DNA from 4 places in the Paenibacillus larvae subsp. larvae genome. Region 1 is predicted to be linked to each of the others. Evidence: riboswitches for the same ligand, from Rfam matches in the RefSeq annotation. Region 1 holds a riboswitch; each other region holds the start of a gene.

Region 1 (7,988 bases):
AAATCAATTTCATAACTTAGATTTCCATCCGAAGAAGTTTTATGAAATTGATTCGGTTTTTCTTTCAATTTTATCATACATCGAACACAAATTCGCCCTTTTGCTAAAGTCCGGATATTCTTCTTGAACCTCTCATGACTAAAATCACGAGGTTCTTGGGAAGAGAGCATACTTGTTAGCGTATTTCTTTACCAACAGAGGTTTCTCTTAAATACTTTTCGCTAGTTTATGATTATGCAACATACCTTTTGTGTTTAAGTCCTCAATACAGATCATATCGTGGTTTTTGATCATGTCTGTACTTAACTTATTCAGAAAGTCATTGCGTTGATTCATTACTTTTTCGTGCAAACGAGCGACTTTACGCTTTTGTTTTTGATAGTTTTTCGCTTCATATAGGTTGATACCGTTTTTCTTAGCAGCCAACGCACGTCTGGACAGCTTACGTTGTTCACGTTTCTGTGATGCCTAAGTCAATACCAATGGCAGAATCCGTTTTTGGAAGCACGTATATTTCTTCTTCACAAAGAATAGATACGAAGAATTTTCCACTGGCGTTCTTGCAAATTGTAGCATTAAGGATATTGGGCTCTTGACTTTTAGCAAACTTAACCGGTCCTAGTTTAGGAAGTTTGATATGTCCTTCTAATATAGCAATATTATTGTTTGTAAATTGGGTTGTATAGCTTTGTACAGGATTCTTTTTGCTTTTAAATTGAGGTTTATTGTTTTGCTTTTTGAAGAATCGAGAAAAAGAATCCGCCAAACATAGAAAAACACCTCTAAATAATTTTAACATATGTATCTGTTGAAATCCGATTATATAAGTGTTAGGCAGTTTATTTAGTTCAATATATCTCGGTCGATTGACATAGCTAAAGCCTATGCCTCAACCGAAGCTTGCTTACTCACGACTGAAGTCACGAGTTTGCGCAAGCTTTTTCATCAATTTCAGTCATAATGCGGACAGGTCCCCATACAATGTAGAGACAAGGGTTTTGCAAAAGGAAGGAGCACTCCGAATGAGCGACTTTATCACAGATATGATTTTGGATTTTTTTATTGCATTCGGTGTTGTGCTGGGTGCTTGTATGATGGGTGCAGTCGGATCCGTATTAAGCCTCCAGCCTCCTACGGAGAATATGCTGCTGCTTGCCGAACGGATAAAAATCTGGGCCATGGTAGCCGCCATAGGGGGAACTATTGATCCGATCAGGGTTATTGAAAGTCATGTGGCGGGAGGGGATTTATCGCCAGCCATTAAGCAGATTATGATCATCGTCAGTGCATTTATGGGAGCTCATATGGGAGCTACCGTGATCCACTGGATTGCCAAGGGTGGCGGTTCCGTTTGAAAATCCCCTCTTTTTACCGGGCCTCCCGGCTTTTACCCGGAATCGGTTTGTTTTTATCCGGAGTAATTATTGGCAGCAGCATTTTCATGGGGGTTTATCATCAAAACTTTAACTTCCTTGTTGTAGAACTCCGGAAACTGAAATCCGATAATGAACGGCTCTCTCTTGATCTGGAATCTTTAACGAAATTTAAGGACAAGCAGACTGTCATCCAGCGGGTCACCGTACATTTGAAAGATAGCCAGACACCTCCCCTGAACGAGGATATCCGCAAAGAACTTGAAAAGAAAGTCCAAAACGATATGAAGGTGGTTGTCGGGCAAAAGGTCAATAGTGTGAATGATTCTCTGGAGCTATATGAGAAACTCATTTCCGACCGGACTTATTACGGCGTCTTTGAAAAAGATTATGTCGTAAGGGTGAAGGCCATTATGCTTGTAAAAAATGAGCTTGTATTCTGGATCGCGGCCTTAGAGCGAAAACCCGGCGCTGCCGGAGCCCCTTCAGATACAGAGGAAAATAAAGGGAAAAGCCAATGGTTTTCTCCAAAAAAAGATGACCCTTTTACTATGTAAAGTCCCGTATATATAACAAAGAAGAGACCTCCAAAATCCTAACTGTAAGATAAATGAAGGTCTCTTCTCTTTTTTGGGCTGGCCCCTTTTGGGCAGCGGAAACACCCTTATCAATCCTCGCCAAATTTGTTCTCTACAAGCTTTGCAAGCGCCTCGATAGCTTTCCTGTTCCCCTTCCCCCTTTGCTTCAAGGCGTAATACTCGTCCCTTTTTGTATTATGTGAAGAATTTCCATGTTTCTTGTTAACAGGTTGTAATCAATTGCAGGGCAACTTATTTTATATTGGAATCAACAGTAGGTAGAGAAGATACAAATACGGTTCAGATTTATCTATATCTTGTACCTGTTCGGATGGAAAATCTAAGTTATGAAATTATATAAAAAGTCACTTTTCGGACAAAATCCGAAAAGTGACTTGGTCTTAACTGTTCCAATACGAATATAATCTTACATCACTTTTTTAGCGCCTATATAATATTTGTTCCAATAAGAATTTCCTAAACTATCAATTTTAACTCCATCGTCGGTTGCAGAAATAAACCGATTGCCACCAACATAAACGCCTACATGAAACACTTTACCGCCATTAGCGAAAAATACAAGATCCCCTTGTTCGGGATTCGATACCGATGTTCCCACACCATACATGCCTGAAGAAGTCCTCGGAAGATTTATACCTTGTTGCTTAAAGATATAAGTTACTAAACCCGAGCAATCAAACCCACTTGGGGAACTTCCCCCCCATAAGTATGGTACCCCAACCTGCCCTGTTGCCTTAGATACGATGGATTTTTTATCAGTTGAGGCTATTTCTTTGCTTGTAGCTGGTTCTACCTTTTTATCAGCAGATTTCTCGGTATGCTGTTTTCCCGCAGATTCGTTTGCTTTCTTAGCAGATGAGACTTGTTTATCAGCAGGTTTCCCGGTATGCTGTTTTCCTGCAGATTCGTTTGACTTCTTAGCAGACAAGGTTACATCTTTGCTTGGTGTAGTTCGTTTTGCAGGCTTATACCACGCAGGAGCATGGTATTTTCCATCTGCACCCAGAATGCCGATATTATTGTTCATATCCCATTGGACAATATGTCCAAAATGCTCTCCAATTGAACGGATATGTACATAGACACGGTCATTTTTAATAACAGGTGCTTCATCTAGGGTTATACTTCTGTTATCTACTTTTGCCTCCTGCTTACCGGACTCAAACTCAAATACATGACCATCTCCTATGAGTTTGACTCTGACTTGAGTACCATTTTGAATCATTTCAAACTCCAATTTGTAGCCTAAATTCTCAGCTACCGCTCGCAGCGGGACCATTATCGATCCTTGGTTCAAATAAGGCATAGCATCCGAAAAATTAACTAAGTGGTTATTGATCTGAACTTTAACACCGTCCGGAATAGCTGCGTGTGCAGTAGTATTTGATGCTATTAACCCTACCGTTACTAAAGTCCCTGAAAGAACCAAACTTTTCAACCATTTTGTAGCCATAAATTCCCTCCTGTACGTAGCCTCCGAGGTTAGTGGTTCGGGAAGAGGTATTCCCTAATGCACAATATTGCAAATTCACCCCACAGCATATCGTCCCCCGTACCTGTTCCTCATGTAGAAGAGCAAGATTCGGCTTTTATTAAAACAAAACAAGCTTCCTCGTCTTTGGCAAGGTTAGCATAATTAATTGGAGTCTTGCAACTTTCGTGGCCATTTAAAAAATTTTTTCCATCATAAAAAATTAATATAGCTTGTTGGCAAATTTATCCTGAGCTAATACCCTCTATCCACATTTGAGAGCGTTCATCTGGAAATCCTTTCAGATCAAAACCGGAAACCCGGTCCCGGTCCATCCAGCCTCCCCTTTCATCACTCCCTTCCCAAAAGTGTCCTTGTACTATTGACCATTCGTAAAGCTGTTTTTATAATAGTAAATATTACGATTAAAAACAAGACCTTTTTACAAAGCCAAAAGGGGATTGGAGACATCTTATGTTCAGGAACATGGCTTCACGTCCAAAATAATTGGTTTCATCAGCAGGGCGGAGACATATGGGAGGAGGCTTCACCCGGATTTCCCCGTTCCACTTTTGCCTTTGTACAGGCTGATTTAAGGGGACAATCTATACAATTCTGACTTCGGTAGTGACGGAAAAAAAGAGGGAGGGGGAAAACGTGAACATTAAACCGTTTTCTCCATGCTTTTTTTCGTCCTGCTATTCATCGCCGCTGGTTGCGGAAACGAAGTAAATCAAGAGCCAAAGGCAGAAACTGCCGGTATCTTGATAAAAAGATAGTAGCGGTCACAGACGACGGAGATAAAACATCCCGCAGCTTTCCGATAAATCGGTGAGTACGTTTCTCTCGGCTCAAGGCGCACGCCAAATCTGGAGAAATTGATGGAAGCAGCACCAGATCTCATTATCGCAGACCCAGCTCGACACAAAGATATCCAAGCAAAGCTCAACGATATTGCACCGACCATTTATATAAAAAGCTCGTCTTCTAACTATCTAGAAATATTAGATGTCTATGTATGCTAGGGGCAGCGCTTCAACAAAAAGAGACTACCGAAAAAATGTACAGGCTCATCTGGAACAAATCAAGACATTGGCAAAAAAAGCGCCTGCTAATAAAACCTCAATTGTTTCTGAGCAAACACCACATTCTGTTGGGATGTTCTAGTAGGAATTAGCGAATCGTTCCAAAATGTGGTCTATATTTAATATCCGTATGTATTCGCTACCTCTAAAATAACTAAAAGTGCTCCTGAAGTATGTTGGGGATAATCTGTGAGGAAATTCAAGAACTTATCAAGTACATCAGTATTCCCTAATAGCAATTCTACGCTATACCTATTTGCTTTTGCAATTGGCTATATTTTTTGACTTCCATCTTTCCTAAATCATCCAAATGTTTAAACCAGCTGGGGTCTTGATATCCTTCAATACATGCTTTGGTTTCCTCAACGACCTTGTTTAAATAAGGCCGCGCCTTTTATTAAATATGATTTACCGTAATAAACAACAAGATGTCGTTCGGTTTCTACTGGTGGTTCCGATCTATTGTTATTAAGTTTTCTTAACTCCTCTAGATATACAATATTCGATAGTATCCGCAGTTCTTCAGTAAACTCCTCAACCATAGACCAAAATTCTAGAGTATATGTGATAGGCCGGAGCGATTTGCCGCGAAGGCAGGCACTAAGATTTCCAATTTGGGTACCGCCCTTTTCTTCCAGTTGGGATAGTGTACATCCGGTTTCATCTATGGCTTTTTCAAGTTCGCCACGCAACGTAATTCTATTGTCCATTTTTTTCTTCCTTCTCTCTTTGCCCAGAGTACCATATAATTCCATAATACTACATTTGAATTTTTCTGCAATTTTGTACATCAATCATGACTGATGTTAAATATCGTCCCGACGATCAGACGGCATGATTTCCTTTTATTATGACCTTTAAAAAGACCTAGTAGGCATGTCTGGAGATAGGAGGACCGGTTTAAAATTATGTGAATTTATGGAGGCCTAAGAGCATATACAGAAAGAGAAATGTTTTATTATGGTAAATATGTATTTAGATGGATGATGTTTTACTTCCTTTGTAGAAAATGTAATCTGATTCCTATATAAGGGGTCAAAAATATACCAAGGAGGTAATTAAAATGAAGTTGAGCAAGATCAAGTATTTTTTGGTGTTCGCGAGTTTAGTTATGTTTTTTTCTTCAGTGGGTGCCCCTATAGCTGGAGCAACAAACATGGATTATGACCAACGACTAAAAGAAACAGAAGAAATACTAGAATTTATTGGTGAACACGCAGTGTTAACAGATGAATATGATAACATAATTGGTCTGGATTTTGATAAAATCAGAGAAAGGTATGGTCAAGATAAAGGACTAGATTTATTAGAAAAAGAAGTGAAGGAAAAAACCGAAAATAATCGTAGCGCTTGGCTAGATTGTATGAAATCTGCTTTATTGGATTATTTTGGAGTAAATATATTTGAATCTTTGATTGGTGGAGGTGTATTGACTTATATTAAAGCAAAGGCATGGAAAGAAGCAGCAAAACTTATAATAAGATATGTCCCTGGAGTAAGTGTAATAAGCTTAGTGGCAACTTTGGTATACTATAGCGGTAAGTGCGCAATATGGGGAATGAAGGAGGAAAATGGAATTGAAGGAAAACAACACGTCTATACCTAACTGGTTACTTTATATTATCCTTTCATTGGTGTTCGCATTGGTTTTCGTCTTATACCATCTTATTTTTAACAAACAAACCAATTGGATTGAAGTCCTTGTAATTACGGCTATTTTTTATGTTTGTTCACTCATTTATTTCTCTATATTTAAATTTGATAAAAAGAGTAAATAAGTGGATAAAAGAACATCAACTTAAGCTTCAGCATTGCACAAAAAAAAGACATTGGAAATAAATACATCCAATGTCTTTTTTCATCATCATTATTGATTTACCAACTCCACATTACCTAATCCGGCACCACTTTTTTCACCTATTATCCCTCTTTTATCTCAGCCTCTTCCATGACCTCATTGTTATAGGCACCAAGCAAAACATCCCGAAGCCGTTCCTTCCATTCATTCCGGACACGGATTTCATCCAGCAGTTGGTTCGCATGTGTGGCATACAAATGCCGAATGGCAGAGACATATTCCACGCATCCGCACTCGTTTATGTATTCAAGGCATTCCAGCTTATAAGTAAGGAATTCCTCCCAGGTTATCTCCGAACGGTAAAACTGATGAATGGGAGGAAAATCCGATTCATCCTCTGCAAGAAGATACAAAATGGGGAGTGTTCTTTTTTTGTACAGCAAATCGTTCTTAATATCATACCGGGTCAGATCCTGGATATCATTCTGAATCTGGCCAAGCATACCTGCGTAGACAGCAAATTGCTGAAGCTGTTCCGCCTCCAAATCGGAGACAAGATTCGGTCCTGCAGAGGAATACCCCAGATAAAAAGAGAGCCTGAACAATGTGCAGGATTTCTGCTGTACCATAGCTACATATTCCTCTTCCGTCTGAACCTTGCCCATAATATCGATGTGCTGCCCGTTAATGGCTGTCGTAATCATCCTGCTTACTTCAGAAGCACAAGGAAATGGCTGGCCCGCATACTCCTTTTTCATATTCCCCAGCTCGGCTAAAGCTGCCATAAGCATACCATTCATTACGTTCATGGCTGCTGCTTCCGGCATCGCCATCCAGACCTTGCCGGTATTGTCTTTATCCTGAAGATCATCCATAATATCCAGTCCAAGAATAAGCAGTTCCGCCAACGCCCCCAGTCTGTATAGACAAGGGTTATTTCCGCCAAACATTCTATGGATATAAAGAGTCATCTCTGACCAGATGGATGTTTCCTCGGCTTTGTCCGCTATACTCTTTTTAAGCAGCCCGTTTAAATCCGGTTCCGTAAAATACCGGTCAGTGATTTCGTTTATTTCTTTCCAAACTTGTGGATTCATTTCTGGTTCCTCCCGTTGGCGTCACACCGGGCGTTTCATTTGGATAAATTTCTCGATGGCCTGGGCCCGTGATTTTACGCCGAATTTATCATAAATTTTGCGTACATAATTATCTACAGAGCGTTTGCTCATATGAATTACCTCAGCGATCTGCTCGTTGGTCGCCCCTTTGATAATCTGATTCATAATGTTGATCTCTTCATCCGTTAAGGCGGTGCCGTCATCTTCCCCTTTACCCAGCTGAAGCTGGCGGAAAAGCTCCAGGGAAATAGCGGTTTGCCCTTCAATCAGGCAATTCACCATGTTCGTAATTTGTTCCTCGCTTGAATCTTTGGACATAATCCCGCTGATGCCCAGGCTCAACAGGTTGTTCAAAATCGGCATGAAATCAATACCCGTGAAAATCACGATCTTCAGTTCTTCATGGGTTTTCATCATACCGGATGCCACTTCAAGTCCTGTCATATCCGGAAGATGGAAATCCAGAAAGACTATGTCCGGGCGCTCACTTTTTACAAGGCTGAGCCCCTCTTCTCCGGAAGATGCAATCCCTATGACCCGGATA
Region 2 (7,988 bases), 440 kb from region 1:
ATGGTGAAGGATGCTTGTTGTTAATAGACGAATACAAAGACTTACCGTCTAAAGACTGCAAAACGGATTCCTTTCAACAGCCATTTATGAAAAAGCCAAAGGACTCCTGCCACAAGAGCAGGGAGGATCATGTAGAAGATTCCCCCGAAGAGGGATGCATCATTGCCCACCGTCATCAAATATAATCCCATAAGTGTACTGTCCATGGCCGCATGGGCAAACAGGGCTGTAAAAAAGCCGAATTTCAAAAACGCATAACCAAATACGATGCCTAAAATGGTGACTTCGATCAACCGGGTGTAAACAGGAAATACCGGGTACTGAGTATGACCGGCAGCCCAAATGATGCTGGGCACCAGTATAGCTATAAAGTTGTTTCTAAACAGCTTTTTAAACAAAATGATACCGAAGAGCCGAAATGTTGCCTCCTCTGAAATAGCGGCTACCCAGGCCATTAAAGGATAGATGCACGGATTCAACATATTCAGAGGAGAATCGCCCGGGTCGCTGACAGACCATACGTGGAAGTTTTTATCGGCTATAAAAAACAGGAGCTGCTGTAGGCCCATCAAAAACAAGCAGAGTAAATATCCCCTTCCCATGCCGCTAAGAACTTCATTACCAAAGTTTCTGTCTTTCCACCTTGGTATTGGTCTCCATCCTTGTTCTTGCCACATCTGATTACCTGCAAGAAGAAGGAAATACAGGAAAACAGCTATCACAATTATCAGCATGTTCATTAGCAGAACGGAAAACATACTTTCCCATCCTGCCGCAAAATGCCCTTTATATACTTTGTAGGTCGGATACAAATTGACATTGTTGAGAGAATACAGAACAAGATAGACGGTGCATAAAAGGACCCCGCGATGAAATGCAATTTGCCGGCGCTTTAAAATGACATAAATAACAGCCGAAATAGTCATTCCGATATTGAGCAGCATGCTGATTAAAGTCATTGTACCCGCGGTATCCGTTTGTGAGTCCATCCACTTTATAAACGAATCCGGGATTGCGAAATCAGGTGAAACTCCTGCAATCATATTGTGATCCAACTGAACCTGAATTCTCAGGTGAGCCCCTCCAATCGACGGCTGCTGTTGTTCGAAAACCAGATCCGCTTCGGGCGTGCTTAGTCCGGTGAGTTTAAATTGCTCCTGCGGCCAGCCCATATCTTGAATGGCTTTGCGCCCTATGGTTTCTGCTTGGTCTTCCGTAGGGGGATCTAACTGATCAGGTTTGGAATACCAACCCACCACGGCCCCTGTCTGAAAATCCACTTTTACTTCAAATTGTCTGCCATCCGCCCCGTCAATGACCTGAATCAAATAATATTCAAGAGGGAACTTTTCTTTAAAATCCTCGTAAGATCCAGTAAGATTCTCCTTCTGGATATACCCGCTGAGGTTTGACTCTGATTGATACACAGTGTAGGTTACGGGATTTTCCAGGAACATTTGTTTATCGTTCAGGAAAATCACGGCTTTATCCGCGGCTTCTTTCTTGGAAAGAAGCGGACTGTTTTCATACATATAGGCTTCATCATCTATTTCGTCCGCAGGGGGTATAAAGGCCACTGATAAGTAGAGAATAATACCTATAATAGCGAGAAAAACAAGATAGCGGTTGCCGGGTTTGATTTTCATAGAAAAGCTCCTTAAAATGAAGAGTTTCATCCTAAAGTTATCATAGAATGTGTAAGGATGCCAGCGCATGCCTCAGCGTTTCAAACAAGGTGATTTAACGGCTATTTTCGCTGGATTTCGGTCAATAATGACTTTGTGTCCGGTAGAAAAGACATATATAATTCAATCATTCAAATATATAAGCTGAATTTCAATAGTAAAACGGGGGAACCATTTAATTGGGGTGAATTTCGCCGGGTATACCTAAGTATACACATTGTGCAGAAATGCGCATAGACCGGTGAATAGGGTGACCTATGCATCCGAATCCGTCAGCTAACCTCGTAGGCTTTGCATGGGGAACCATACCGATGAGGCAGTGGGTTTCCAATGCCTTTTTTTGTGTTTCAGGAGGAAATGATGAACATACCGGGCAAAATATTCAGATTAAAGCCCCCGCAGATTTTAGTTCTTGGATTTGCCAGTATTATACTGATCGGTGCGCTTCTGCTGATGCTTCCGATATCTTCAGCAGACGGCTATTCCATGCCATTCATTGACGCCGTGTTTACTGCAACTTCCGCCACTTGTGTAACAGGACTTGTAGTTGTAGATACAGAGACACATTTTACCGTCTTCGGCAAGGTAGTCATTATTTTATTGATTCAGGTCGGCGGTCTAGGTTTTATGAGCATGGCAACTTTAATCGCTTTTTTGCGGAAGAAGAGAATTTCCTTAAGGGAGAGGCTTGTTCTTCAGGAGGCTCTTAATCAAAGTTCAATGGAAGGGATTGTACGATTATTCCGGAAAGTGCTCGTCTATTCCTTAACGATTGAAGGGATAGGGGCTGCCCTTTTTACTATCCGCTGGTCCTTCGACCTCGGTTTTCCGAAAGCCCTTCTGTTTGGGATTTTTCATGGAATTTCGTTTTTTAACAATGCCGGATTTGACTTGTTCGGTTCAATCTCAGGACCGTTTTCTTCCTTAACGAGTTACAAAAATGACTTTATCATTAATTTTACGTCAATGGCACTGATTGTAATTGGAGGTATAGGATTTATCGTTATGTCAGACATTATGGAATACAAGAAGACACGGCGATTATCCTTACATACCAAAGTGGTATTATCTGCAACGGCTTTTCTGATAGTATTTGGTGCTCTGGTCATCTTTATATTTGAGTATACGAATCAGGCAACCATGGGACAGCAAGGTTTTTTTGGCAAGGTACTGTCCGCTTTTTTCCAGTCTGTCACTCCGCGTACAGCAGGCGCCAATACGCTTGATATAAGTTCCTTAAGGCAGGCTACGCAGTTTTTCATTATTATTCTGATGTTTATCGGGGCCTCTCCGGGTTCGACGGGGGCGGCATTAAAACAACCACATTCATGACTATTATCGGGGCAATGATTGCTATGGTCCGGGGAAAAGAGGATATAGTTTTCTTTCGCTATCGGCTTGGAAAAGACCGTATTCTCAAAGCGATTACGCTTTCTATGATTTGTCTGTTTCTGGTTATATTTGTTTCTATGGTTCTTTCCACTACGGAAAGCCAGCAATTTCTGAAAATACTATTTGAGGTTACATCTGCATTCGGTACAGTAGGGCTAACTATGGGAATAACGCCGTACCTCACTATATTTGGAAAAATCATGATCAGTCTGACCATGTTTGCCGGACGGCTTGGACCTTTAACCCTGGCTTATGCGTTGGGGCCAAAACCGGATAAAGAACTGTACCGCTACCCGGAAGGGAAAATTACGATAGGATAAGGGGAACATAGAACCATGGCTGTTAGTCAATATGCTGTTATCGGATTAGGCCGTTTTGGAAGCAGTCTTTCCAAAGAGCTTAGCAAACTGGGTAACGAAGTGCTGGGGATTGACAAAGACGAAGAAAAAGTAGAGCAGATGAGCGATGTGCTTACTCACACGGTTACGGCGGATTCAACGGAAGAGCCGGTCTTGCGTTCACTAGGCATACGGAACTTTGACTGTGCAGTTGTAGCAATCGGGGATGATATTCAGGCGAGCATTTTAACCTGCATTCTACTGAAAGATTTGGGTGTTAGGATGGTTGTAGCTAAAGCACTATCCGAACTGCACGGCAAAGTGCTTCAAAAACTTGGGGTAGACCGAATCATTTATCCGGAGAGGGATATGGGAATACGGGTGGCCCATCAGTTAGTGTCGCCTAATTTACTGGATTATATAGAATTATCAACAGAATATACTGTCGCAGAATTGTCTGTCCCTTCACGCTTGTCGGGTTTTACGCTAAAAGATTTGGACCCTAGGGCAAGATTTGGGTGCAGTGTAGTGGCGATCAATAAGCAGAACGACGGCATCATTATAGCACCAAAAGCGGAAGATACGATTCAAGCCAATGACGTATTGGTTATTATCGGAAAAAACGAACAGATCGACCGCTTTGAAGACGAAGTCATCAGATAAGCTGCCCGGGCAGGTTTCAAATAAAACCGGCGGGGGCAGCCAAGGAGAAGAAGAAGATGGAAAATGCCATAACCGGATCTATTCATCATGTCTTATTTTTGCTAATTCTCATTTTCGGTTTGGGTATGCTGTTCGGAAAAGCGGCAAGCTGGCTAAAGCTCCCGGATGTCGCACTTTTTTTGATCGCCGGGATGATTGTCGGAAAGGGACTGCATCTGGTTAGTGGAACAGATCAAGTATCCCTGTCCTCCGGAATACTGGATTTTTTGAAGACGGCAGCCGGAGGAATTGCACTCGGGTGTCTGATCGGTTTTACCATGTCTTTTTTAACGGCACATTTGAAATTGGGCATTTTGCGGGATTATGCAACCATCTCCATGGTAGTGACTGCCCTCGGGGCTTATTGGGCCGGGGAGATGCTGCATTTTAGCGGTTTTATGGCTACATTTACCGCAGGGCTGATTTGGGGCAATGCATCTTTATTCAAGCTGGATATGGAGGACAAGCTTCACGAAATGTCCCATTTTACGGATAATATTACTTCCTTAATGAGGATGCTGATTTTTATCCTGCTCGGCAGCCAGGTTAATTTTACTGTAATTTGGGCCAATCTGTGGCAAAGCCTGGCTATCATTTTTATTTTTATGTTTATCGCCCGCCCGCTTACGGTTCTAATTTGCACACTTCCGGATCGGAAAGCGAATTGGAAGTGGAATGAGATTGTGTTTATGTTTTGGGTAAGGGAGACAGGAGTAATCCCGGCAGCTTTATCCGGTATGGTAGCGGGGCTCGGAATAGCCTACACCGATATTATCGCTTCTGTTACCTTCCTGGCTGTTTTAATGACCATCCTCGTTCAGGCCAGTACAACGGCATTTGTAGCACGCAACCTTGGCCTGGAAATACCTTCCGGGCAATAAGAAGAATAGGATAAACCGGTAACCGGAACTGCTGCCGAAGGGAGGCGGTAGTTCCGGTTCGTTTTTTGTTTTTGGGGAAAAGCTGCTATGAAAGACGGGGAGTTTCTTTATGTCCGTTTGTGTATAGGTACGTATTTTCGACAAACTGCTCAACCGCCGGCATCTTTAGCGAATCCTCCAAATAGATAAGGGATGTAGTCCGGATCGTCTGCTCCAGCTCCGGAAGCTGTCTGATAATGAGGTCATTATAAGCGAGCAGATGAGTACGTAAATACGATTGGGGCAGCAAAGTCGGTGTTTTACAGGTTGAGACAAGCCTCAGTATTGCCTCAAATGAATCAATTTCCATCTTGACATCCGGCATGATGGAGTATTTATGAAAGAGTTCGTCTGTAAGAACACGATACCAGGTCCCTTTTGAGAAAAGAATCATAGACAAATCATTTAAATCATGAATGGCTAGGGAAGTACGCTCTTTGAATGGATGGTCGGCTGGGAGTACCAGAACCAGATGGTCATCAAAGAGAGGCTCACAGACAAGGCCGGGGACAGTGATGGAAGAAGCCACAAGACCAATATCGGCCTTTTTTTCCTTGACCATGGTAACAATCTCATGTGTCTTTCCGGTCAATGCCTTAATATCGGTATACGGATGATCCTTGGTATATAAGGTGATCAGATCCGGAAGAGTAGACTGGAGTGTGGTCAAACTGGCTCCGATCGTAAGGCTGACATGGCGGCCGGGTTTTTGAAAATCCCGGATCGTTTGATGGAATCTTCGTTCCAACTGTCTAAGCTCCAGGGCGAATTCATAACATATTTCACCTACCCGGGTCAGTTCAAGTCTTTTTCCCCTTCGTTCAAACAATTCCACCCCAAGCTCTTCCTCCAATTTTTTGATTTTTCTGGACAAGGCAGGTTGGGAGATATTCAATAGCTGGGAAGCCTTGTTGAGACTGTTTTGTTCGACAACTGTTGCAAAAATTTCCAAATGTTCCATGGTCCGGTCCCCTTCTTATAATTATTCGTTATAAGAAATTATACAAAATAAGCAATTCCATTATAAGCTATAAAGAGGTACGATAATAGATGTCACCAGTTGTTCACAAAAAAATTGAAAATTTATCGAATTCAATATTGGGAAGACGTGGATAATATTGGGTTGACTCATTTTTCCAGCAGAAGTACAATGGAAGTTGGCTTTGTCTGAATTTGTCGTTCTTTATTATTTGAGGAGGGGGACTAACTGAATGAGGGCGAATTCTTATTATTCCCGTAAACTGCATTCTTTGCTTGGCGTAATCCCGGTCGGCTTCTTTCTGGTTGAACATTTGCTGACGAATTACTCCGCCACGAAAGGGCATTCAGATTTTGTGGACAGCGTATTGTGGCTGAATAATATGCCGCTTATATTTTTTTTGGAGCTGTTCTTGGTTTGGCTTCCGCTGGCCTACCATGCTATCTACGGATTGTATGTAGCGTTCACTGCCCGTAACAACGTGACAAATTATGTCTATTTCCGAAACACCATGTTTTTGCTTCAGCGCGTAACCGGTATCTTTACGTTCGTTTTCGTGATCTGGCATTTGTATAGTACCCGGGTACAAGTTGCTTTAGGCAATGTGTCTCATGAAGAATTGGGAACTACTATGCATCAGATTGCGGGCAATCCTGTATTTTTTGTTCTGTATGTGGTTGGGATTTTATCCGCTGTCTTCCACTTCAGCAACGGGATGTGGTCTTTTCTGGTAAGCTGGGGAATTACAGTCGGGCCGCGCGCTCAAAAAGTATCCACTTATATTTGGATGGGTGTATTTGTCATTATGTCCGTTATGTTCATAATGTCTCTGACTGCATTCACAGACCCGCAGTTTAGCAATGTACCTGTGATAAGTCATAAATGATAAGGGGAAGGTGAAAAGCAAATGTCGAATTCCAAAGTTATTGTCGTCGGGGGCGGCCTAGCAGGATTGATGGCCACCATTAAGGCAGCAGAAGCCGGTATTCATGTACAGCTGTTTTCGCTGGTACCTGTGAAACGTTCCCACTCTGTATGTGCTCAGGGTGGAATTAACGGAGCTGTTAACACCAAAGGGGAGGGCGATTCTCCTTGGGAACATTTTGACGATACAGTATACGGAGGAGATTTCCTGGCCAATCAACCTCCGGTGAAAGCTATGTGTGAAGCTGCGCCAGGCATTATTCATCTGATGGACCGGATGGGAGTTATGTTTAACAGGACGACTGAGGGGCTGCTTGATTTCCGCAGGTTTGGAGGAACCAAACATCACCGGACGGCCTTTGCAGGTGCCACGACAGGACAACAGCTTCTGTATGCGCTGGATGAGCAAGTACGCCGCTGGGAATCCGCTGGCCTGGTAACAAAGTATGAGCACGCCGAATTTTTGGGAACTGTTCTTGATGACGATGGGGTGTGCCGGGGAATTGTCGTTCAGGATCTGCATACGATGGCGATTGAAACCTTTGCCTCCGATGCGGTGATTCTGGCAACAGGCGGACCTGGCATTATATTCGGGAAAACAACCAACTCTGTCATCAATACGGGAACAGCGGCTAGCGCCGTTTACCAGCAGGGAGTCCATTATGCGAACGGAGAGTTTATCCAGATTCACCCGACAGCGATTCCCGGAGATGATAAACTGCGGCTGATGTCAGAATCGGCACGCGGAGAAGGCGGACGTGTTTGGACCTATAAAGACGGAAAACCATGGTATTTCCTTGAGGAGAAATATCCTGCTTACGGAAATTTAGTTCCAAGGGATATTGCTACACGTGAAATTTTCCATGTTTGTGTAGATTTGAAGCTTGGAATCAATGGGGAAAACATGGTCTATTTGGACCTTTCTCATAAAGACCCTAAGGAACTTGATGTAAAACTGGGCGGCATTATTGAAATTTACGAAAAATTTGTTGGAGATGATCCACGTAAAGTTCCGATGAAAATCTTCCCCGCAGTCCACTACTCCATG
Region 3 (7,988 bases), 910 kb from region 1:
TCTTAAGTAGTCCAGATTTCCTTAAACTTGCGTTTCAACCGAATCCGGCCGGCCCATAGGGCACATGCAAGTCCCAAAATAATCCAAGCCGCCCCTGCCAGGAGTTCCAGGCGGATAAAGAAGGGCACACTTAACAGCACGACCACTGCTGTTAGCGTTACTTCAGTTATCCGCACGAGAGCTCCTTTTTGCTGACCTTCTTTAAGGGGATACATATGTATCCAAAACGTATACGTATGCATATGTTCTATAGAAGAAACTTGTACCGTTATGATAAGAAAAGCGACGATTGCTACCAGACCCCGCATGATTTCTGCCGAACTGACACACATGATCATGAAAGCCAGACCCAGAGTGCGGAGCGTCATGCTGAACAATTCAGAGCGGATGAAGCTCTTGGCATATAAATAATGGAAAGTATGGGCAGAATCAAAAGGGATTCGTTTAAAAATACCGTTCATCCATCTTCTCCGCATCACACGTGTTCCCAATTCCGGTACTTCCATAAACCAGCTGAAAAATAAATTCAACCTGTACTTATGCTGCTTTTCCCGGTCTATCAGATATTCCCAGCCTATGATATAACGCCGAGTTGATCGAAAAACTGCCAACCAGATTAGGATGGCTAAAATAGTACAGATAGCGGCGTACAAAACTCCCCATTGGAAAAGAATCAGGAGGATAAGCGTCGCTGTTAGCCACCGGTATGCGACAGAAACTGACCGGATTACCGGATGAATCCACTTTGTCTCCTGCCAATAAGCCATTAAATGGGTAGCCTTCATTATAAGGAGAAAAGCAAGAATCGACAAAAAGGGCCGGGCTTCATTACCCGTACAATGCCGGTACAAAGGCCATAACAGGATCAGGGCCGCAAATATACGAAAAGCCTGGATGCCGAAACTGTACCGGAACGCTTTTTGAAAGTATAGGCTCAGCTCTGTTTCGACAGGAAGGAGGTAGATTCGATCAGGCTCCCGAATTAAAGTACGAATGTTGCCCGGGCAGATCATCAGCGACAAAAAGGGAATTGCGATCCATAAGTAAGGGAAAGAGGCGGGAAGCGTCTGCAATGTTTTTCCATAATAATAAGAGAAAACAATAATGAATAAAACCAGAAACCCTCCGAAGTTGCTTCTTCCTACAACTCTCCAATATCCCATAACAGATTGGATATAATGATCGAATCTTTTTTTCCATAACGTTTGAGGATGCATTAACGTACTCCGCCTTTAACCATATAATAGAAGAGTTCATCCAAAGAGGCAGCGGGCATTCCCGTTTTCCCGCGTAAGTCCTCCAATGTTCCTTGAGCCACAATTTCGCCTTGGTCCAGTACAATGAACCGGTCGCAATATTTTTCAATTGTTGATAAAATATGCGAACTGAGCAGGAAGCTTGCCCCGTTTTCCTTATATTTCGACATTAAATCCAAGAGAGAGCGCATGGCTAAGGGATCAAGACCCAGAAAGGGTTCATCGATCACATAGAGAGAAGGTCTGACGAGAAAGGCGTTCATAATCATAACCTTCTGCTTCATTCCTTTGGAGAGCTGTGTGGAGAAACTGCCGGTTTTTTCTTTCATGTGGAATTCATTCAGCAGAATCTCAGCTCTTTCTTCCAGCTCTTTTCGATTCAGCCCATAGGCCATGGCAGTCAATTCAAGATGCTCTTGGATAGTCAGCTCTTCATAAAGTTCAGGGCTTTCCGGTACATAAGCGTAAGAGCTGCGGTAGGAAGTTCTGTTTTCTTTCAGGGTATTTCCGTGGATGCGTATGGATCCCTGTTGGGGTTCCAGTAGCCCCAGGATGTGCTTTATCGTGGTACTTTTGCCGGCTCCGTTTAATCCGATGAGGCCTACCATTTCTCCTTTTTTAACGGAGAACGTGATATTTTTTAAAACGGGTTTTCCTGGCAAATAGCCCCCATAAAGTTCTTCAACGGTAAGGACATCTGTCATCATGATCACCTGCTTTTATTGCTAAATGCTGTAAAACTATTATAATCAAAACTGAGTCAAAAGCATAATTGGAATACATTTCCTTAGAAATTCTCATAAAAATTTAGTTTTAATGAGGAAAAGGCAGAAAAGATGGGGGTTATCTTCATATAATGGACTAATAAAGCCAAATTTTAATGAAAATAAGGGTGGCTTCCTCTTTACAGAATATGCTGGAACAGCGTAATATACTTTCATGATAACTTAATAAGCTATCTCAATGTGATCGCTGAATTTCCTGGTAACAGGAAAACGGGGGGAACCGCTGTGAATACCGATAGGTGGGAAAAGTCGAACCTAATCGGAGGGTAACAGACCATTATGGGGTGAATCCTTACAGGTCCGGGCTGGTGAAGAATACCGGCAAGGGTGGGTAAGGTAGGGCTACTCTCAGTCCGAATCCGTCAGCTAACCTCGTAAGCACATGAGAGAGGGTACATTGTAGTGTCGTCTTTAAAAATTAAGACAGATTTTCTCAGGCCACGGGAAGATTCCTCTTTCCCTGGCTTTTTTTGCTTTCGTTAGGACGAGGATCCGTCAGGGATCCACTAAAGACTAAAGAAGGAGGTGGATTGAACCCGCTGGTGCCACTACCTTGTCATCGGATACGGGGGAGGCCTAACAAGGCACGGCATTCATTATATTTTACTTGAGTCACGTCATTTTAATCATGCATAAACTCGACGGCGGGACTTTGAAGGAGGACCGAAGAAGTGGGCAATATATCGAACCCTGAGACCCATGAAAAACGATCATCCAGCATGTCCTTCGCATTGCGATGGAAGCATGAAAACTTGCGTATGATTTCTATTGTGGCCATTATTTCATTCGCTTTGACTTTCATGTTGTTGGTGTTGTTGTACGGTACGGCTACCAAGAGCGTATCCCTAGTTGTGAATGGACAAGAGAAAAACGTCGAAACCAGACAATGGGTCCTGCAGCGGCTACTGGATGACGAAGCTATTACAATCGGAGAACACGATTATGTGTCTGTAGCGCTGGACAGCAAAATTCAAGACGGTCAGAAGATTGTGATTGACCACGCTATACCGGTTGAACTGAAAGCTGATGGACAGACCAAAACTGTTTACACAACTGCAAGAACGGTAGAAAGTGCATTGAAGGATTTTAATATAACTTTGGCAGATTTGGATAAAGTAAAACCTTCCATGGACTCAGCTCTAACTCCGAATATGGGCATTCAGGTTATCAGGGTAACAAAGGAGTATGAGGACATTACCGAACCAATTGCCTTTGACGTTGTGAAGAAAAATGAGGAACAGCTGTTAAAAGGCAAGGAACAAATTGTGCAGGAAGGCAAGGAAGGCATCCTGTCCAAGAAAAAAGAAAAGATTTTTGAAGATGGCGTACTGGTTGCTGAAGCCATTGTGAATCAGGAAGTACAGTCCGAGAGCGTAAACAAAGTCATTGCTGTCGGTACAAAAGAACCTGTGACGATTGCCTCGGTTCCCGAACCGAAACAAATACCCGCCATGGTTAATAAATCTACGGTGAAACAACCTGAAACGAATTCAGGCGGGCCCCTGGCTAACAGTAAAAAAATCTTGAAAAATGTTACGTTGACGGCCTACTCCGCTCAAGAGCCAGGCTTAAGTATGGCTACGGCTTCCGGTGCAAAAGCTGCAGAAGGAAGAACCATTGCGGTTGACCCAAGTGTTATCCCTCTTGGATGGTGGGTATACATTGAAGGTATCGGCTATCGTCGTGCGGAAGATACAGGCGGAGCGATCAAAGGCAACAAAATCGACGTTTATTTCGATACATTAGACCATGTGAACCGTTTTGGGGTAAAACGCGGCCTGACGGTTCACGTTATTGGACCAAACAAACCATCCGAAGACTAATCCCTGCATAAACAGGGTATACTGCTTCCCATACAAGATGGCGAAAAAGAAGAGGAGGTTCCTCTTCTTTTTTCTGCGTTCTGTGAAGTTTGAAGGAAGAGAAGAAGGGGAAACTAAATGATTAAAGAGATCATTGTCGTTGAAGGCAAGGATGATACAACAGCCATTAAACGGGCCGTAGAGGCGGAAACGATTGAAACAGGAGGTTCTGCAATTAATCCGGCTACTATAAAACGTATAGCTCTGGCCCAGCAGCGCAGGGGTGTCATTATTTTTACAGATCCGGATCACGCGGGGGAAAGAATCCGCAAAATAATTTCAGCCAAAGTCCAGGGATGCAAGCACGCGTTTATAACCAAAGAGGATGCAGAAAATAAAGGGGATATCGGGGTGGAGAATGCTACTCCGGAAGTTATCCGCAAAGCTCTGCAAAACGTTCGTACGGAGTATGAAGGGGCAGTCTCCCAGCTTACTATGGAGGACTTGATCCGTGCCGGCCTGATCAATCATCCGGAAGCAGCCTCACGCCGTCTGGAAGTAGCCAAGCGGCTTGGAATCGGTTATTGTAATGGTAAGCAATTTTATAAACGCTGTTCTATTTTTCAAATCTCCAAGGAGGAATTTGAAGCGGCGGTAGAACAATTACAGGATAAAGAAGAGGAGACTTTATGAATTCACACTCCCATTCCTCCCGGGATGTAGCTACTCCAAGAAAAACAAAAGAAATCATTCAAAAACACGGATTTTCATTTAAAAAGAGTCTGGGGCAAAACTTTTTGATGGATTTGAATATCCTGCGCCAGATCGTATCAGCGGCTGAACTGACTTCGCAAAAGGGTGCTCTGGAAATTGGACCTGGCATCGGAGCATTGACCCAGCAACTTGCCAAACAGGCGGGTAAAGTAGTAGCTGTTGAGATTGACCAAAGGCTATTGCCGATTTTGTCGGAAACCCTGGAAGGGTACCCGGCCGAAGTGATTCACGGGGATGTGCTCAAAATGGATTTAAAAGAGCTTCTCCGGGATAAATTTCAACAAGTTTCTGCGGTTACTGTAGTAGCAAACTTGCCCTACTATGTAACGACCCCCATTATTATGAAACTTCTTGAGAATAAGCTTCCTTTAGAAAATATTGTGGTCATGATTCAAAAGGAAGTAGCTGAGCGGATGGCGGCAGTCCCCGGGTCAAAGGATTACGGCAGCTTAAGTATTGCTGTCCAGTATTACTGTGAAGCGAGAGTTATTTCAATAGTTCCACGTACCGTTTTCGTCCCCCAGCCTAACGTGGATTCAGCCGTTATTAAACTTGCCTTGCGGAAGGAACCACCGGTTAGGGTAAGTGACGAAGCTTTCTTTTTTGAGGTCATACAGGCATCATTCGCGCAAAGACGGAAAACGATCTATAACAACCTGGCTGCCAGATATTGCAGCAAAGAAAATAAGAAAGAGATGGAAGCTCTTTTGCGGGAAGCCGGCATCCAGCCTTCTAGACGGGGAGAAACGCTCAGCATTGAGGAATTTGCCCGGCTCAGTGAAATATTGCTCCAATATAAGCAAGGGAAAATAACAAAATAGACACCAATTACCCAATGCCGCCATAGGATAGCCTAGGGGAGGGGATTACCATGAGGCAGGGTGACCTGGTGACGAGAAAATCCTACGGTGGAGACATCCTTTTTCGCATTGAACAAATTATATTCTCCGAGAAGGCGGTATTGCGGGGAGTGGATTACCGGTTGATGGCCGATGCACCGGTTCAGGACCTGGAAAGGGCCAATTCATCCTCTTCAAGTGATTACCCCAGGCTTAACGAGCCTACGGTGCTTGAAACGATGAGACGAATGGGGCAGTTCCGCAAACAACAGCATTCCCGCAATCAATCCGTAATCTCTCAAAAGAATGCGGCCCACTCCCATTTTTTCGAAATGCCGGGGAAAGTGCTTCACCTGGATGGCGACCCATCTTATTTAAAGAAAAGCCTTCATTTATACAACAAGCTTCGAGTGCCTGCCGAGGGCTTTTATGTTAATGAAAAACAAATGCCGGATGTCCTGTACCGTTTATTGCCTCGGATTAAACCGGATATTGTGGTTATAACCGGACATGACGGGCTTATTAAGAACCGGAGAAAGGACTTGAACAGCCTTGAGAGTTATAAAAATTCGCTATACTTTGTTAAAGCTGTTCAAATAGCCCGTCAGTATGAACGGAGTAGAGATAATCTAACCATAGTGGCGGGGGCTTGCCAGTCTCACTTTGAAGCTTTGCTTCATGCAGGAGCCAATTTTGCAAGTTCTCCTGCCCGGATTCTGATTCACGCCTTAGATCCGCTGTGCATTGCTTCCAAATTGGCCTGTACCTCTATACGGGATACAATCTCTATGATTGACATGGCCGAACTGACGGTAACAGGCCTCGAGGGTTTAGGAGGATTGGAGTCCAGAGGAAGCTACCGCTTAGGTGTTCCCCGGCTTAAGGCTTACGAAAAAGAATCCGTTCCATAACATCTATAGCGCCCTTAAAGGGTGCTTTTTTGTGTAAAGATAAGTAAATATAAGCCGACAAGAGCCATTTTCTTTTCTTTCCGTATAATTTCCATAAAAATAACAAACCCTGTCTAAAGAGTTAACTGAAATTAATCCCGATAGACTGTTGACAATAAACTTGCCATCCTGATATAATATTTGGTTCGCTTGACAAAATGTCAGGGTTTGGGTATAATATATACGGAAAGAGGTGGTTGAGGTAATGGCAAAAAATTCGCTGTTGGAAATTAAACGCAGTTTGGATCCGCATGTAGGACAAAAGATTCGTTTAAGAGCAAACGGTGGCCGCCGAAAGACCATTGAGCGATCGGGTGTTCTCGAAGAAACCTACCCTTCTGTTTTTATTGTGAAGCTGGATCAGGAACAGCACACGTTCAAGAGAGTTTCCTACACTTACGCAGATATATTAACGGAATCCGTAGAAGTTACCGTATGCAATGATGAGGGACAAACCCGGATTACGTATATTGAGCACTGAAAGGCTTGCCGGCAGGCTCCCTACGGGAGTTCTGCCTTTTTTGAAAGATAAGGGTGAAATCATTTTCCCTTATCTTTATTTATTTTACGGCCCAAAAAAGTTCGCTTCTAAATAATACGTTGGTCCCCCATTTATCCGGTTCGCATGAGGAAAATCTGTTTAGCGCATACTATTACGGCAAGCATCGTCGCATATGATTGCTGCAAAGGAGGATTTCATATGGGAAGAAGACGCCGTAGTACCATGTCAGATCAATTGAAGAATGAGCTTGCAAAAGACCTTGGCTTTTATGATACCGTACAAAAAGAGGGCTGGGGAGGCATTAAAGCGAAAGATGCCGGTAATATGGTCAAACGCGCTATTCAAATTGCCGAGCAGGCTGCCCAAAAAAAGCGGCCTTAGCAGACATTACAAAAAAGCTGAAGCGGACAGAGCTTTAGCTTTTCTTTTTCTCATTTGTTATAATAATGAGCAGCCATTTCATAAGGCTTAAAGCGCGTGAAGAGGTGAATGTGGTGAAAGTACTGGAGAAAGCACCGGCAAAAATCAATTTGGCACTGGATGTGCTAAGAAAAAGGGAAGACGGGTACCATGAAGTCGAAATGGTCATGACTATGGTTGACCTGGCAGACCGCATCGAAATGCAGGAGATTTCCAGAGACACCATTATTATATCCAGCCAGGCAGGCTACATTCCCCTTGATGAGAAAAATTTGGCTTTTCAAGCGGCCAGACTGATAAAAGAACGGTATCATGTTCGGTCCGGCGTATATATTCATTTGGATAAAAAAATCCCGGTAGCCGCAGGCTTGGCGGGAGGAAGCAGTGATGCTGCCGCCACTATTCGCGGACTAAACCGCTTATGGGGACTCGGTCTTTCCTTTTCGGAAATGCAAAGGCTCGGATCGGAGCTCGGATCGGATGTGCCTTTTTGCGTAAGCGGCGGAACAGCCCTTGCGGCCGGCAGAGGGGAACAGCTTACCCCCCTGGTGAATCCTCTGCAGGTCTGGGTCATTTTGGCAAAGCCTCCGATCAATGTTTCTACATCAGACATATATGGGCGTTTACAGGCTGACCAAATCAGAACCCATCCGGATACTC
Region 4 (7,988 bases), 440 kb from region 1:
GGATAAGGAACAAAGCAGCGGTAAAGAGGAAGGCAAAGATTCAAGCGGTGATTCCGATAGTGAAAGTGATACTGATTCGAACAAGAAGAAAAAGAAGAAAGACGATGAGAATCAGTAATATAAAAAAGAAAAGGACTGCCCGTTTATTATTTAATACGGCAGTCCTCTGCTTGTATTGATGTAAACTATAGTTTCTCCAAAACTTTCCGGGCCAGTTCTAAATATAGCTGCCCGGTTTCTGTACTTTCTTTAAAGACGGAGGGTGAATAATCCGGCTCAGCAACATGGTTGTCAGGTGCTCCTAGCGGAATTTGGGCAAGCAGCTCGGTATGGAGTTCTTCCGCAAGTTTGCCTCCTCCCCCTCTTCCGAAGATATAATCTTTATTTCCGCATTTGCTGCAGGAATAATAGGACATATTTTCTACTACACCGATAATCTCATGATCAGTATGAAGAGCCATAGCACCCGCTCTGGCAGCCACATAAGCAGCTGTAGCATGAGGGGTTGTTACGATGATTTCTTTGCAGCCCGGCAGAAGCTGATGCACATCCAGAGCTACATCCCCGGTACCGGGTGGTAAATCAAGAAGCATATAATCCAGATCGCCCCAATTTACCTCATTGAAAAAATTACGGAGCATTTTGCCCAGCATAGGACCGCGCCAAATAACAGGGGCGTTATCCTGAACAAAGAATCCCATGGAGATCACTTTTACACCATGACGTTCTACCGAAATAATATGATCATTCTCCAGGCGGGGCTGTTCCTCGATTCCCATCATATCAGGTACGCTGAAACCATAGATGTCGGCATCCATAATTCCAACCTTTTTACCCAGTCTGGAAAGTGAAGCGGCTAAATTAACTGTAACAGTAGACTTACCGACCCCTCCTTTTCCGCTAGCCACAGCAATAAATTGCACTTTGCTGGAAGGAGATAATAAAGATACGGGTTTGCTCCCAGCAGAAGGGGTTCCTGCCTCCTGTCCCAATTGGGCACGCTCAAAATCCGTCATAACGCGAAAACGGATATGTACTTGTTCAATTTCTTTCCGGGTAAGGACCTCCGTAATATCTTGCTTAAGTTTATCTTTGTTTACGCCTTCGTCTTTGGATAAGACGCAGGTAAGCGCAACGGTTTGTCCTTTGATGATCACATCTTTTATGCCGCCAAGTTCTACGATTGATTTCCCATAATGCGAATCCACCAAATCCTGCAAAGCCTCAAGTACTTCCTCTCTGGTCATCTTCTCACACCTCGGTAAGCACATTTTTAAACGATTACATTATATCATATTTTTACGATGTGCTCACTTTTTCCCCTGCATAGTAGCGCAGAATACCCTGATAAATGGATGCGGCCAGTTTCTTTTGGTATTTATCATCCGCCAGCATTCTGGCTTCATCCGGATTGGATAAAAACCCCAATTCAATAAGTGTACTCGGCATTTTTAGTGTTTTTAGCAAATATACGGATTCCTCCTGCTTAGCAACCCGGTCTGTGTTCTCCATGTTCCGCTTTATCTCCTCTTGTATGAGAGATGCCAGACGGTAATTATCTTGATTATTAGGGTAATAAAATGCCTGGGCTCCCCTCCACTTTGGTGAAGGGACGCTATTGAGATGGATGCTGAGAAACAAATCCGCTTTTTTCTGAATAACAAACTCCGCCCTCTTCAATAAATCCTCTGTCTTTCGTTTGCTGTAACCTTTCGTATCGGGATTGGCCAGATCTTTATCCATCTCTCTTGTCATCACGACAATCGCCCCCGCTTGCTGTAAATAATCTCTCACATATAGTGAGATAATCAAGTTAATATCTTTTTCAATGACTCCACTCTTGCTGGAGGCTCCCCCGTCCGGCCCTCCGTGCCCCGCGTCCAAAGCAATGGTTTTTCCCGCTAACGGCTGCGTCCATTCCGTCCATGTCTCGGTTGCCGGCAATTTATAGGCATAGATCATAACCAAGAGGGCGACAAGTATAGCCGAGAAAACAATTTTCAATCCACTTTGGAAGGTGAGCCAGACAACCAGCCGTTTTCTTTTTTTAGGCACAAAAAACCACCTCTGTTCCCATAAACTTCTGTTCTCATCTATATTGGACAGGGTGGACAAATATACCTCAGAGTTGAGTTAAGTCAGTATCCTTACGAATTTATGGGCGAGACTTGTTCCTTCATTCCCCCGATTAGAACCTTGGCCACCTCCGGTCTTGTGAACTGCGGGGGCGGACATTGGCCTTTCCTTAGAAGGGCTCTCACTTTAGTGCCGGAAAGATGCAAATGCTTGGAAGAATCATGCGGGCATGTTTTGCTGGAGGCCATATTACCACAAGCGGTACAGTAAAAACTGTGTTCGAAAAACAGCGGAATGATTCCAATCTCCTCTGAAGTAAAACGGCGGAAAATATCTTGCGCTTCATAAGTACTATAATAATCACCTACACCGGCATGGTCTCTCCCCACTATAAAATGTGTACAGCCGTAATTTTTACGCACTAAGGCGTGAAAAATAGCTTCTCTCGGGCCTGCATACCGCATGGCGGCAGGAAATACCCCCAAGAAAACACGGTCTTCCGGATAGTAATGTACAAGGAGGGTGTGATAGCTCTTCATTCTTACTTCAGCAGATATGTCGTCAGACTTGGTTTGCCCAACCAAAGGATTGAGAAATAAGCCATCTACTATCTCCATGGCAGACTTTTGAATATATTCATGTGCCCGATGAACCGGATTCCGGGTCTGAAAGCCTACAACAGTCTTCCAACCTCTTTGGCGGAACTGTTCTCTGGTTTCAGCGGGATCAAAGTAATAATCGGCGAACTGTTCAGGTTGTGTCCTTCGTAAAAGCTGAATCGTACCTCCCGCATAAGTATAAGATTTAGCCATAAGCCGGGCTACACCAGGATGGGCCTCATCTCTGGTCTTAAATACTTGTATAGCTTCAAAAACCGGGTCTATATCATATAGGCTATCAACTTGAATAATTCCATATATGTGCTTATCTTCCCCAATAAGTGCAGCTTCCGTCCCCACTCGAATACAAGCTTGTTCCTTTGCCGATAAAGGAAGGGTAATAGGCAGACTCCATACTGTTCCATCTTCCAGTCTCATGGAATTTAGTACGGATAGATAGTCCCGCTCATTCATAAATCCCTGCAATGGGGAGAAAGCTCCTATTCCTATTAATTCCAGATCGGACAGCGACCATGCGTTTAATTGGATTTGGGGAAGAGACTCAGCATGCTTCAGGAGTCTGTCACGATCCCGTTTGTCCGGGAATCTGTTGACAAGCCTTCCGCCGTGCGGGGCAATGGATTCAGTCATTTTTTCAACCTCCATGAGTTAAGTTTGGGGCTGATGCAGGCCGCATTCCGTTTTCCCAAAACCGGACCATCGTCCCGCTCTCAGATCTTCTCCCGGTAGAACCTGCCGTGTGCAGTACTCGCAACCGATGCTCGGGTAATTTTGATCATGCAGAGGATTATAAATAAGCTCATATTCGCGGATATAGTCCCAAACATCATCTGATGTCCAGTTTGCTAAAGGATTGAATTTAGCGAGATCAAATTTTGTATCATAGGCAGCTTTCGGTGCATTGGCTCTCGTGGGGGCCTGATCACGTCTTATACCAGTAATCCAGGCATCATATTCGCTTAAGATCCGTGACAAAGGTTCTACCTTCCTGATATTGCAGCAGCTGTTAGGATCAGATTTCCAAAGTTCTTCACCAAACCGATCGGCCTGTTCCGCCAGGGAAATCTTAGGCTCGACCTGTATAAACTCAATATTATACTTCTCCTGCAACCGGTCTTTGGTCAAATACGTTTCTTTAAAATGAACATGAGTATCCAAGTAAAAGATATCAATGGATGGCGCTACTTTTTGCATGATATCCACGAGCACTACGTCTTCAGCACCAAAACTGCAGGCAAAAGTAATGTGAGGAAACGTTTCAACAGCTTTTACTACAAGCTCCTCCGCGGACTTTTGTTCATACTCTTGGCTGATCTGAGACAATAAAACTTCTTTTTCGGGCAAATTCATAGTCTCCCACCTTATTTCCGATTATTCTTATATGATTAATAAATTACTAGAAATTTAGCATGACCTGCCGGGTGTGTCAACCATAATTTCACAGGCCTACTCACTTTTGTATTGTATTGGGCGGGAATGAATTTGGTGAAAAAATAAAAAATCTTTTTCTTTATATACCGTAAAAAAGGGATTTGAGTGCTATCTATCCTCAAATAATGTTTGGGGAATTGTGATGCGGGAGCGAACAGTTTTAGGACCGCATTTTTTACGTTCTTAAAACTTGCTTCAGATTACTTGGACCAGCCATGTAATCAAGAAGTTCTCCTTTTCCATCACTAAATGTAGTCAAATTTATTTATTTAACCTGACTCTCCTTTTTAGGAGGAACCTCCATGTTTCTTGTTAACAGGTTGTAATCAATTACAGGGCAGCTTATTTTATATTGGAATCAACAGCAGGTTTCGTAAACATCAGAAATGACTTAGTCAATTATCTGGACCTCAAGATAATATTTTAATACATTATGTGAAATCCATTTTATAATACAACTGGTGAGTAATTAATGGGGAAGATATAGATACATATGGTTCAGAGAGATTTATCTATATCTTGTACCCATTCGGATGGAAATCTAAGTTATGAAATGGATTTTATCTATATAAAAAGTCACTTTTCGGACAAAATCCGAAAAGTGACTTGGTCTTAACTGTTCCAATACGAATATAATCTTATATCACTTTTTTAGCGCCTATATAAAATTTGTTCCAATAACGATTTCCTAAACTATCAATTTTAACTCCATCGTCGGTTGCAGAAATAAACTGGTTGCCACCAACATAAATGCCTACATGAAACACTTTACCGCCATCAGCGAAAAATACAAGATCCCCTTGTTCGGGATTGGATACCGATGTTCCCACACCATACATGCCTGAGGAAGTCCTAGGAAGATTAATACCTTGTTGCTTAAAGATATAAGTTACTAAACCCGAGCAATCAAACCCATTTGGGGAAGTTCCCCCCATAAGTATGGTACCCCAATCTGCCTTGTTGCCTTAGATACGATGGATTTCTTATCAGTTGAGGTTACATCTTTGCTTGTAGCTGGTTCTACCTGTTTATGAGCAGGTTTCTCGGTGTGCTGCTTTCCTGCAGATTCGTTTGACTTCTTAACAGATGAGGTTACATCTTTGCTTGTAGCCGATTTTACTTGTTTATCAGCAGGTTTCTCGGTATGCTGCTTTCCTGCAGATTTGTTTGACTTCTTAGCAGACAAGGTTACATCTTTGCTTGTAGCCGATTTTACTTGTTTATCAGCAGGTTTCTCGGTATGCTGCTTTCCTGCAGATTTGTTTGACTTCTTAGCAGACAAGGTTACATCTTTGCTTGGTGTAGTTCGTTTTGCAGGCTTATACCACGCAGGAGCATGGTATTTTCCATCTGCACCCAGAATGCCGATATTATTGTTCATATCCCATTGGACAATATGTCCAAAATGCTCTCCAATTGAACGGATATGTACATAGACACGGTCATTTTTAATAACAGGTGCTTCATCTAGGGTCACACTTCTGTTATCTACTTTTGCCTTCTGCTTACCGGACTCAAACTCAAATACATGACCATCTCCTATGAGTTTGACTCTGACTTGAGTACCATTTTGAACCATTTCAAACTCCAATTTGTAGCCTAAATTCTCAGCTACCGCGCGCATTGGGACCATTAACGATCCTTGGTTCAAATAAGGCATAGCATCCGAAAAATTAACTAAGTGGTTATTGATCTGAACTTTGACACCGTCTGGAACAGCTGCGTGTGCAGTAGTATTTGATGCTATTAACCCTACCGTTACTAAAGCTCCTGAAAGAACCAAACTTTTCAACCATTTTGTAGCCATAAATTACCTCCTGTACGTAGCCTCCGGGGTTAGTTGACGGGTTCGGGAAGAGGAATTCCCTAATGCACAAATGTCGCAAATTCACCCCAAGTATATCGTCCCCGTACCTGTTTCCGATGTAGAAAAGCAGGATTCGGCTATTATTAAAATACAAAAAAGTTCCCTTGTCTTTGAGAAGATTAGCATAATTAGTTGGGGTCTTGCAACTTTTCAGCCATTTAAAATTTTTTTCAGTCATCAAAAATCCATCATATTCCTCAATTTTTAAAAAAATTTTAAATATTTATATTGAGTAAATCATAAAACAGATACTATCTCGTTATCTATCTTCTGAGTTTATCGTAAGACTAGTCCATCAAATTGATATTCCTTTGAGATATACCATTTCTTTATTCAATGAAGAAAAGCAGATTGGTACATAAAGACTTAACAGTACTGCCTGGTGAAGATTGGAAATTTATGGTGTAAAATTTTCTTTGCCTTGATCAGGATATTATACCTAAAACAAACCTCATCTCAATTAAAGAAATTCCTTCAACTGAGAAAATAGGGTAAAAATATGGTCACGGATAATCCTCTGCAGAAAAAATAAAACCCTTGGCCAAAGTAGACCAAGGGCAATAATTGTTGATACAGGAATGATCTTAACGCTTAGAGAATTGTGGTGCGCGACGAGCAGCTTTAAGACCGTATTTTTTACGTTCTTTCATACGAGGGTCACGAGTCAGGAAGCCTGCACGCTTCAGAGAACCGCGGCTTTCCGGATCTGCCTTCAAAAGTGCACGGGAAATCCCATGACGGATGGCTCCCGCTTGTCCGCTCATACCGCCGCCATGGGCCAGTACGATAACGTCATATTTATTCAATGTTTCAGTCAAAGCCAGAGGCTGTTTTACAATCAGCTTCAGCGTTTCATGGCCGAAGTAATCGTTAAGATCACGTTTATTGATAATGATACGTCCTTCACCCGGTACAAGGCGTACACGCGCTACCGAATGTTTACGACGACCGGTTCCATAGTATTGAACTTGTGCCACGAGTCAGTCCTCCCTTTCTATTAACCGCGAAGTTCCCAAACTTCTGGTTTTTGTGCTTGATGCGGATGCTCCGAACCTGCGTAAACTTTCAGCTTGGTTTTCATTGAGTTACCAAGACGGTTCTTTGGCAACATACCGTGGATAGCCAGTTCCAACATGCGCTCAGGTTTATTTTTCAGCATTTCTTGGGCTGTAGTTACTTTCAAACCACCTGGATGCATGGAATGGCGGTAATATTTTTTATCTGTCAGTTTTTTACCTGTCAGATGAATTTTTTCGGCATTAATGATGATTACGAAATCTCCAGTATCCACATGTGGTGTGAATTGAGTCTTGTGTTTACCGCGGATAATGCTAGCCGCTTCACTTGCCAGACGTCCCAGAGTTTTATTAGTAGCATCAATAATGTACCATTTGCGCTCAACTTCATTCGGTTTAGCCATATATGTGGTACGCATGCTTTATCCTCCTAAACAAATATATCTCATATTCAATCATATTCATGTTCAAAATCATGTATGTGGTTATTTGCATGATCCGGGGCTGTGGGATAGCCGACCATGAAATACCAAATAATATTCTACATGATTGAACTTAGAATAGCAAGCCTATTTTTGGCTTCATTCATACTCAACTTTCCAAAGAGTTAACCCTTTGGCCATTGCTGTCGGCCCTGCTTTTCTCCGGTCCTTGGCAGCCAGAATCACCGGTATTTCCGAGCTCTTCTCTTTCCCTTCTCCAACCTGCAAAATGGTGCCAACGATAATCCGAACCATGTTATACAGAAATCCGCTACCGGTCAGATAAATCTGGATAAGTCCCCGGGCGGGATCATCCTGATCCGGTAAATATTCTAACCTGGCTTCGTATATCGTTCTCACACGGTTTTCCATAGTCGTTCTGGTTGTGCAGAAAGATGTGAAATCATGAGTTCCTATAAAGCAAGACAGTGCTTCTTTCATGGCTTCAATATTTAGAGGAGTTGGATAATGCACTTCAAAGGCCCGGTGAAATACA

Evidence for each region. Region 1 has a riboswitch for cyclic di-AMP ahead of BXP28_RS13105 (C40 family peptidase). Riboswitches for the same ligand answer to the same signal wherever they lie in the genome.
Region 2: linked by a shared signal. The riboswitch ahead of BXP28_RS10845 (TrkH family potassium uptake protein) and the one ahead of BXP28_RS13105 (C40 family peptidase) in region 1 are both predicted to bind cyclic di-AMP.
Region 3: linked by a shared signal. The riboswitch ahead of BXP28_RS17735 (resuscitation-promoting factor) and the one ahead of BXP28_RS13105 (C40 family peptidase) in region 1 are both predicted to bind cyclic di-AMP.
Region 4: linked by a shared signal. The riboswitch ahead of BXP28_RS15315 (stalk domain-containing protein) and the one ahead of BXP28_RS13105 (C40 family peptidase) in region 1 are both predicted to bind cyclic di-AMP.

The regions. Positions count from the first base shown of each region.
Region 1 covers NZ_CP019687.1:2,513,594-2,521,581, forward strand. The annotation lists partial or broken gene BXP28_RS25605 (transposase) at 211-766, opposite strand; gene BXP28_RS13095 (YtrH family sporulation protein) at 1,023-1,355, shown strand; gene BXP28_RS13100 (sporulation membrane protein YtrI) at 1,352-1,930, shown strand; gene BXP28_RS13105 (C40 family peptidase) at 2,379-3,425, opposite strand; cyclic di-AMP (ydaO/yuaA leader) riboswitch at 3,429-3,570, opposite strand; gene BXP28_RS25160 (hypothetical protein) at 4,325-4,468, shown strand; gene BXP28_RS13110 (hypothetical protein) at 4,891-5,238, opposite strand; gene BXP28_RS13115 (hypothetical protein) at 5,592-6,134, shown strand; gene BXP28_RS13125 (polyprenyl synthetase family protein) at 6,449-7,423, opposite strand; gene BXP28_RS13130 (response regulator transcription factor) at 7,445-7,988, opposite strand, start outside.
Region 2 covers NZ_CP019687.1:2,073,851-2,081,838, reverse strand. The annotation lists gene BXP28_RS10850 (CPBP family intramembrane glutamic endopeptidase) at 42-1,646, opposite strand; cyclic di-AMP (ydaO/yuaA leader) riboswitch at 1,818-1,991, shown strand; partial or broken gene BXP28_RS10845 (TrkH family potassium uptake protein) at 2,016-3,397, shown strand; gene BXP28_RS10840 (potassium channel family protein) at 3,413-4,078, shown strand; gene BXP28_RS10835 (cation:proton antiporter domain-containing protein) at 4,135-4,998, shown strand; gene BXP28_RS10830 (LysR family transcriptional regulator) at 5,084-5,998, opposite strand; gene BXP28_RS10825 (succinate dehydrogenase cytochrome b558 subunit) at 6,249-6,902, shown strand; gene sdhA (succinate dehydrogenase flavoprotein subunit) at 6,924-7,988, shown strand, end outside.
Region 3 covers NZ_CP019687.1:3,423,536-3,431,523, forward strand. The annotation lists gene BXP28_RS17720 (TatD family hydrolase) at 1-10, shown strand, start outside; gene BXP28_RS17725 (ABC transporter permease) at 3-1,217, opposite strand; gene BXP28_RS17730 (ABC transporter ATP-binding protein) at 1,217-1,960, opposite strand; cyclic di-AMP (ydaO/yuaA leader) riboswitch at 2,217-2,437, shown strand; gene BXP28_RS17735 (resuscitation-promoting factor) at 2,713-3,864, shown strand; gene rnmV (ribonuclease M5) at 3,982-4,536, shown strand; gene rsmA (16S rRNA (adenine(1518)-N(6)/adenine(1519)-N(6))-dimethyltransferase RsmA) at 4,533-5,438, shown strand; gene yabG (sporulation peptidase YabG) at 5,489-6,367, shown strand; gene veg (biofilm formation stimulator Veg) at 6,612-6,887, shown strand; gene BXP28_RS17760 (small, acid-soluble spore protein, alpha/beta type) at 7,107-7,289, shown strand; gene ispE (4-(cytidine 5'-diphospho)-2-C-methyl-D-erythritol kinase) at 7,403-7,988, shown strand, end outside.
Region 4 covers NZ_CP019687.1:2,950,390-2,958,377, forward strand. The annotation lists gene gerD (spore germination lipoprotein GerD) at 1-118, shown strand, start outside; gene salA (iron-sulfur carrier protein/transcriptional regulator SalA) at 186-1,247, opposite strand; gene cwlD (N-acetylmuramoyl-L-alanine amidase CwlD) at 1,300-2,055, opposite strand; gene sat (sulfate adenylyltransferase) at 2,148-3,326, opposite strand; gene BXP28_RS15305 (phosphoadenylyl-sulfate reductase) at 3,345-4,046, opposite strand; gene BXP28_RS15310 (C40 family peptidase) at 4,766-5,062, opposite strand; gene BXP28_RS15315 (stalk domain-containing protein) at 5,020-5,934, opposite strand; cyclic di-AMP (ydaO/yuaA leader) riboswitch at 5,938-6,083, opposite strand; gene rpsI (30S ribosomal protein S9) at 6,579-6,971, opposite strand; gene rplM (50S ribosomal protein L13) at 6,992-7,429, opposite strand; gene truA (tRNA pseudouridine(38-40) synthase TruA) at 7,592-7,988, opposite strand, start outside.